Regions from separate parts of the Streptomyces sp. NPDC042100 genome, predicted to be linked through region 2. Evidence: predicted binding sites of a transcription regulator. Region 2 holds the regulator's gene; the other holds the start of a gene.
The links. The regulator HspR, encoded in region 2, represses chaperone genes until heat shock. The targets are predictions, from matches to a motif close to TTGAGNNNNNNNNNCTCAA.
Positions count from the first base shown of each region.

Region 1: a site for HspR is predicted at 1,279-1,297, ahead of lon (endopeptidase La). Genes of this name have one in related genera too.

Region 1 is NZ_JBVJDK010000013.1:232,343-235,740, reverse strand. It holds gene lon (endopeptidase La) at 1-1,256, opposite strand, end outside; gene ACZ6J5_RS27990 (GNAT family N-acetyltransferase) at 1,387-2,022, shown strand; gene ACZ6J5_RS27985 (hypothetical protein) at 2,069-2,632, shown strand; gene ACZ6J5_RS27980 (TetR/AcrR family transcriptional regulator) at 2,718-3,350, opposite strand.
Region 2 is NZ_JBVJDK010000009.1:119,302-122,699, forward strand. It holds gene dnaK (molecular chaperone DnaK) at 1-81, shown strand, start outside; gene grpE (nucleotide exchange factor GrpE) at 81-725, shown strand; gene dnaJ (molecular chaperone DnaJ) at 756-1,940, shown strand; gene ACZ6J5_RS21445 (heat shock protein transcriptional repressor HspR) at 1,945-2,394, shown strand; gene ACZ6J5_RS21450 (helix-turn-helix transcriptional regulator) at 2,477-3,398, opposite strand, start outside.

The DNA of each region.
Region 1 (3,398 bases), on a different contig from region 2:
GGCAGCGCGCCCACGTAGGTGCGCCGGTGGCCGCGGATCTCGGCCTCGTCGCGCACGCCGCCGAGGGCGACCCGGACGAACTTCCGGCCCATCGCGTGGGCGACGGACTCGCCGAGCGAGGTCTTGCCGACGCCGGGCGGGCCGACGAGCGCGAGCACGGCACCGCCGCGCCGCCCGCCGACGACGCCGAGGCCCCGCTCGGCGCGCCGCTTGCGCACCGCCAGGTACTCGGTGATCCGCTCCTTCACGTCCTCCAGGCCCGCGTGCTCCGTGTCAAGCACGTCCTTGGCGCCCTGGATGTCGTACGCGGCGGCGCTGTCGTCGGTCCGCTCGCTCCACGGCAGCTCCAGCACCGTGTCGAGCCAGGTCCTGATCCAGGAGCCTTCGGGCGACTGGTCGCTCGCCCGCTCCAGCTTCTCGACCTCCTTGAGGGCGGCCTCCCGCACCTTCTCGGGCAGGTCGGCGGCCTCGACGCGGGCGCGGTAGTCGTCGGACTCCTCGCCCTCGCCGCCCTCGCCGTTGAGCTCGCGCAGCTCCTTGCGCACGGCGTCGAGCTGGCGGCGCAGCAGGAACTCGCGCTGCTGCTTGTCGACGCCCTCCTGGACGTCCTTGGCGATGGTCTCGGCGACGTCCTGCTCCGCGAGGTGCTCGCGGAGCTGGGCGGTGGCGAGCCTGAGGCGGGCGACCGGGTCGCCGGTCTCCAGGAGCTCGACCTTCTGCCCGACGGTGAGGAAGGGCGAGTAGCCGGAGTTGTCGGCGAGGGCACCGACGCCGTCGATCTGCTGGACGCGGTCGACGACCTGCCAGGCGCCGCGCTTCTTGAGCCAGCTGGTGGCCAGCGCCTTGTACTCCTTGACCAGTTCGGTCACGGAGCCGGGCAGCGGGTCGGGCAGGGTCTCCTCGACGACGGTGCCCTCGACCCACAGGGCGCCGCCCGGGCCGGTGGTGCCGGCGCCGATGCGGACGCGGCCGAGGCCGCGGATGAGGGCGCCGGGGTCGCCGTCGGAGAGCCGGCCGACCTGCTCGACGGTGCCGAGCACGCCGGTCCCGGCGTAGGTGCCGTCCACGCGGGGGACGAGCAGCACGCGCGGCTTGCCCGTGCCGCCGCGCGCGGCGGCCTGGGCGGCCTCGACGGCGGCCCGTACATCGGTGTCGGAGAGGTCCAGCGGCACCACCATTCCGGGCAGCACGACCTCGTCGTCGAGCGGCAGCACGGGCAGAGTGAGCGGCACGGACGCCTTGGACTCAGAAGCCATGATCTCCCCTTCGGCAGTCAAGTTGAGCTATGTGGACTCAATGCACGTGAGCCGAGGAATGTTCCCCGCCGCCTGTTCGCTCTGAGCGATCACCCCCGCACACCTCGCGAACAGCCGCTGTAATCCCCTCATGGACATAGCATCTATTACATCCTCCTGGGTGGCCGGCTGGACCGTCTCCCGGGGCACCGCTCCCGCCGTCGTCGAGCCCTGGGGCTACCGGATCGAGGTGGGACTGCCCGAGCACCCCTTCCGGCACGTGCTGCCGCACCCGGACGCGGCCTCGGTGGGCGCGCTGTGCGCCGCCGTCACCGAGCCGTACGCCTGGCTCAAGGTGATGGCCGCGCCCGAGGAGGTGGCGACCTGGATCACCGAGGACTGGACCGTCCCCGACGACCCGGGCTTCATGATGACGAAGAAGCTCGACCCGGCGGCCCGGCCCCCGGCCCCGGAGGGCTACGCCCGCACGACGGAGACCCGGGACGGGGTGATCCGGGTGCGGATCCTCGCCCCGGACGGCACCCTCGCCGCGCGCGGGCAGATCGCGCCGACCGGGGCGACGGCCGTCGCCGACCAGATCGAGACGGACCCCGCGCACCGCCGCCGGGGCCTCGGCGCCAACGTCATGCGCACCCTGGAAGCCGCCGCCGCCCAGGCGGGCGCGGAGACCGGCGTCCTGGCGGCGACCACGGACGGCATGGCGCTGTACGACAGCCTCGACTGGTACCACCGGGGGCCGCTGACCGGCATCGTCCGCGCGGCCTGAGCCGTTCGGGCTGCGCGGCGGCGGCCGAGGCGGCATCCTCTCCTCCATGGACAAGAGGTACGGGGCCGCCGCCCTGCTGGCCGCCGCGATCACCGTGGCGGGCTGCGGCCAGGCCCCCGCGGCCCCCGCCGCCTCCGGCACACCGGCGGCGACCACCACCGCGCCGGGCACCGCGCCCGGCACATCGGCCACACCCGGCGCGACCGCCGCACCGGGCACGGCCACCGCACCAGCCACACCCGCCCCGCCGACCGAGCGCCCCGCGCCCCAGGACACCCTGGTCGAGGTGACGGTCACCGGCGGCTTCGCCGGGGTCGACAACCGGCTGGTCGTGCGCGAGGACGGGACCTACACCACCAGCAGGCGCGGCACCGCGGACGAGGGCGGCCGGATGACCCCGGCCGGGCTCGCCGAGCTGCGCGCGGCCCTGGACGACCCGGCGTACGCGCGCGTCCCGGACCGCCCGGCCGGCGCCCCGGTCGCCGACGGCTTCCAGTACACGGTCACCCACGCCCGCCGCACCGTGACGGCGGGCGACCGCGAGCGTCCGCCCGCCCTGGACCGGGTCTTCGGCGCGCTCCCCGACGGCGGCCCGCCGACCGGACGCTAGCCGCGCGGGGCGGCGCCGCATCCGGCGCGCCCCGGCCTCGGTCTCAGGCCCGGCCCGGGTCTCAGGCCCGGCCCCGGCCCCGGCCTCAGGCCCGGATCTCCTCGTACTGGCGCCGCAGGAAGTCCCGTACCCGCGCGGGCATGTCGAGCGCCTCCGGGTCGAGGGCCCACTGGATCTGGAGCCCGTCCATCACCGCGAGCTGCTCGCGGCCGACGGCCTCGCAGTCGGTGTCCACGCGCAGCTCCCCGCGCGCGACGGACTCCTCCAGCAGTTCCACGGTGTGCGCGAGCACGCGCGCGTACCGGTCCTTGAAGTAGGCGTGGGCGGGGTGGCCGACGTTGCCGGACTCGCCGACCAGCACGTTGAACATGCGGACGATGCCGGGCCGCCGGGTGTTGTCCTCGATCAGCCCGACGAGGGTGTCCAGGTACGCCGCGTAGGACGCGGGCTCCTCGCCGAAGAGCCGCTCCACGTCGTGCTCCTCGCTCTGCGCGAGCACCGAGAGCAGCAGGTCCTCCTTGCTGCGGAAGTGGTGCAGCAGACCGCCCTGGGTGATCCCGCAGTCGTCGGCGATCCGGGCCAGCGAGGAGGCGTGGAAGCCCCAGCGCCCGAAGTGCTCGACGGCGGTGTCCAGGATCTTCCGGCGCCGCGCCTCGCCGACCGCGTACCCGCCCCGGCCTGCGCTTCTGCGGGCCGGTCGGCCCTCGTTCTCCGCCATGGCCACACCCTAACGAAGCACCGGAAGACACCCCTCCCCCATGTGACC
Region 2 (3,398 bases):
GCCCAGCAGGCCAAGGCCGACGACGACGTCGTCGACGCCGAGATCGTCGACGACGAGAAGCCGAAGGGCGGCGCTGCCTGATGCCGGAGGAGACCCCGGGCTTCGAGGAGAAGCCCGAAGTCCCCGCCGAGGGCACGCCCGAGGAGCCCGAGACCGCCGCCGCCTCCGCCGACAAGGCGGAGGGGGCGGCCCCGGCCGGGGACGCGAGTGACGTGGCCCTGCTGGCGCAGCTGGACCAGGCCCGTACGGCGCTCGGCGAGCGCACGGCGGACCTCCAGCGCCTGCAGGCCGAGTACCAGAACTACCGCCGCCGGGTCGAGCGGGACCGGGTGACGGTCAAGGAGATCGCCGTGGCGAGCCTCCTGACCGAACTGCTGCCCGTGCTCGACGACATCGGCCGGGCGCGGGACCACGGCGAGCTGGTGGGCGGCTTCAAGTCCGTCGCCGAGTCGCTGGAGACCGTCGCCGCCAAGATGGGGCTCCAGCAGTTCGGCAAGGAGGGCGAGCCCTTCGACCCGACGATCCACGAGGCCCTGATGCACTCGTACGCGCCGGACGTCACCGAGACGACCTGCGTGGCGATCCTGCAGCCGGGGTACCGGATCGGCGAGCGGACCATCCGTCCCGCGCGCGTGGCCGTCGCCGAGCCCCAGCCGGGCGCGGCCCCGGCCGGCAAGGAAGAGAAGAAGGCCGACGAGGAGAGCGGTGCCCCCGAAGAGGGGTGACGCAGTGACCGTCCGGAAGGAGGGACGTCGATGAGTACGAAGGACTTCGTCGAGAAGGACTACTACAAGGTTCTCGGCGTCCCCAAGGACGCCACCGACGCCGAGATCAAGAAGGCGTACCGGAAGCTCGCCCGCGAGAACCACCCGGACGCCAACAAGGGCGACGCCAAGGCGGAGGAGCGCTTCAAGGAGATCTCCGAGGCGAACGACGTCCTCGGGGACCCGAAGAAGCGCAAGGAGTACGACGAGGCGCGCGCCCTGTTCGGCAACGGGGGCTTCCGTGCCGGACCCGGCGGGGCGGGCGGCTCGTTCAACTTCGACCTGGGCGACCTCTTCGGCGGCGCCCAGGGCCCCGGCGGAGCCGGCGGCTTCGGGGGCGGCGGCGGTCTCGGGGACGTCTTCGGCGGCCTGTTCAACCGGGGCGCCGGCGGTGCGGGCACCCGCACCCAGCCGCGCCGTGGGCAGGACATCGAGTCCGAGGTGACGCTCAGCTTCACCGAGGCCATCGAGGGCGCCACCGTGCCCCTGCGGATGTCCAGCCAGCAGCCTTGCAAGGCGTGTTCGGGCACCGGCGACAAGAACGGCACCCCCCGGGTGTGCCCGACCTGCGTCGGCACCGGGCAGGTCTCGCGCGGCAGCGGCGGCGGCTTCTCGCTGACCGACCCGTGCGTGGACTGCAAGGGCCGCGGCCTGATCGCGGAGAACCCCTGCGAGGTCTGCAAGGGCAGCGGCCGGGCCAAGTCCTCGCGGACCATGCAGGTGCGCATCCCGGCGGGTGTCAGCGACGGCCAGAAGATCCGGCTGCGCGGCAAGGGCGCCCCGGGCGAGCGCGGCGGGCAGAACGGCGACCTGTACGTCGTCGTGCACGTCGACGCGCACCCGGTGTTCGGCCGCAGGGACGACAACCTCACCGTCACGGTGCCCGTCAGCTTCGCCGAGGCGGCGCTCGGCGGCGAGGTCAAGGTCCCGACGCTGGGCGGCCCCCCGGTCACCCTGAAGCTGCCCGCGGGCACGCCCAACGGGCGCACCATGCGCGCCCGGGGCAAGGGCGCCGTCCGCAAGGACGGCACGCGCGGCGACCTCCTGGTGACCGTGGAGATCGCGGTGCCGAAGGACCTGGGCGACAAGGCCCGCGAGGCCTTGGAGACCTACCGCGAGGCCACGGCGGGTGAAGACCCCAGGGCAGAGCTGTTCCAGGCCGCGAAGGGAGCTTGAGGACATGGACGGTCGTCGCCGTAACCCGTACCAGCTGACCGACGAGACGCCGGTGTACGTCATCTCGGTGGCGGCCCAGCTGTCCGGTCTGCACCCGCAGACCCTCCGCCAGTACGACCGCCTGGGCCTGGTGTCCCCGGACCGCGCCGCGGGCCGAGGGCGCCGCTATTCGGCCCGCGACATCGAGCTGCTCCGCCAGGTGCAGCAGCTGTCGCAGGACGAGGGCATCAACCTGGCCGGCATCAAGCGCATCATCGAACTGGAGAACCAGGTCGCGGCGTTGCAGAGCCGGATCGCCGAGCTGTCCTCGGCGGTCGAGGGCGCGGCGGCGGCGATGCGCCAGCGCGAGGCCCAGGTCCACGCCTCGTACCGGCGGGACCTGGTGCCCTACACGGACGTGCAGCAGGCCAGCGCGCTGGTCGTCTGGCGGCCGGGGCACAAGCGCGGCGAGTAGCCCGTCCCGTACGCCGGGCCGCGAAGCCCGCCGTAGTCGCCGTACCTCCCTCGGGACGCCGTCCCGCAGGCCCTGAGGACCCTCACGAGGCCCCTTCCGCTCCGGCGGAGGGGGCCTCGTCGAGGATTCCGGACTGGGCGATGAGGTAGCCGAGCTGCGCGCGGCTGCCGCTGCCGAGGGTGGTGGCCAGCCGGGCGATGTGGGCGCGGCAGGTGCGCACGTTCATGCCGAGGCGGCGGGCGATGGCCTCGTCGACGTGGCCCTCGACGAGGAGCTTGGCGATGGAGTGCTGGACGCCGCTGATGCCGCCCTTGCGCTGGGCGCCGGGGACCTGTTCGCCGAAGGGGGTGGCGCGGGCCCAGGACTGCTCGAAGACGGTGGCCAGGTACTCCACGAGCCCCGGGTGGCGCAGTTCCAGGGCGACCTGGCGGTCCTGGCGGGCGGGGATGAGGGCGATGGAGCGGTCGATGATGATGAGCCGCTCGATGCTCTCCTCCAGGGTGCGGACCTGGAGGCGGTTCATGCCGGCCTGTTCCAGGTAGACCTGCATCCCGGGGCTGTGGCGGGCGGTGTGCTGGTAGAGGGTGCGGACCCGGACGCCTCGGTCCAGGAGCGGCTGGACGCGGTTGAGGGCGGTGTTGAGGGTGTGCTCGCTGCGTCCGCCGCCGGGCTGGACGGTGAGGAGCTCCTGGGAGCACTCGGCGGTGGCCCGGCCGAGCACGGCGTCGATGCGGTGGATGCCTTCGAGCACGGTGATGGCGTGGGTGGTCGAGGGGTCCTGGGCGCTGATGGCCATGAAGGGCTCGAAGGTGCTGGAGAGGCCCATGGCCAGGGCGCGCCGGTCCTGGATCTCCCGCTCCAGGGGCTGGACGAGCCGGGCGAGCGCCGCCGAGGGCGGGACGGGCCGCAGCCAGGAGGGATCGTCCGGATCGGGATGCAGCAGGTCGAGGTCCATGAGGCAGGGTGCGGCTTCTGCCTCGGTCCTGGTTATTCGCCCGATCCGC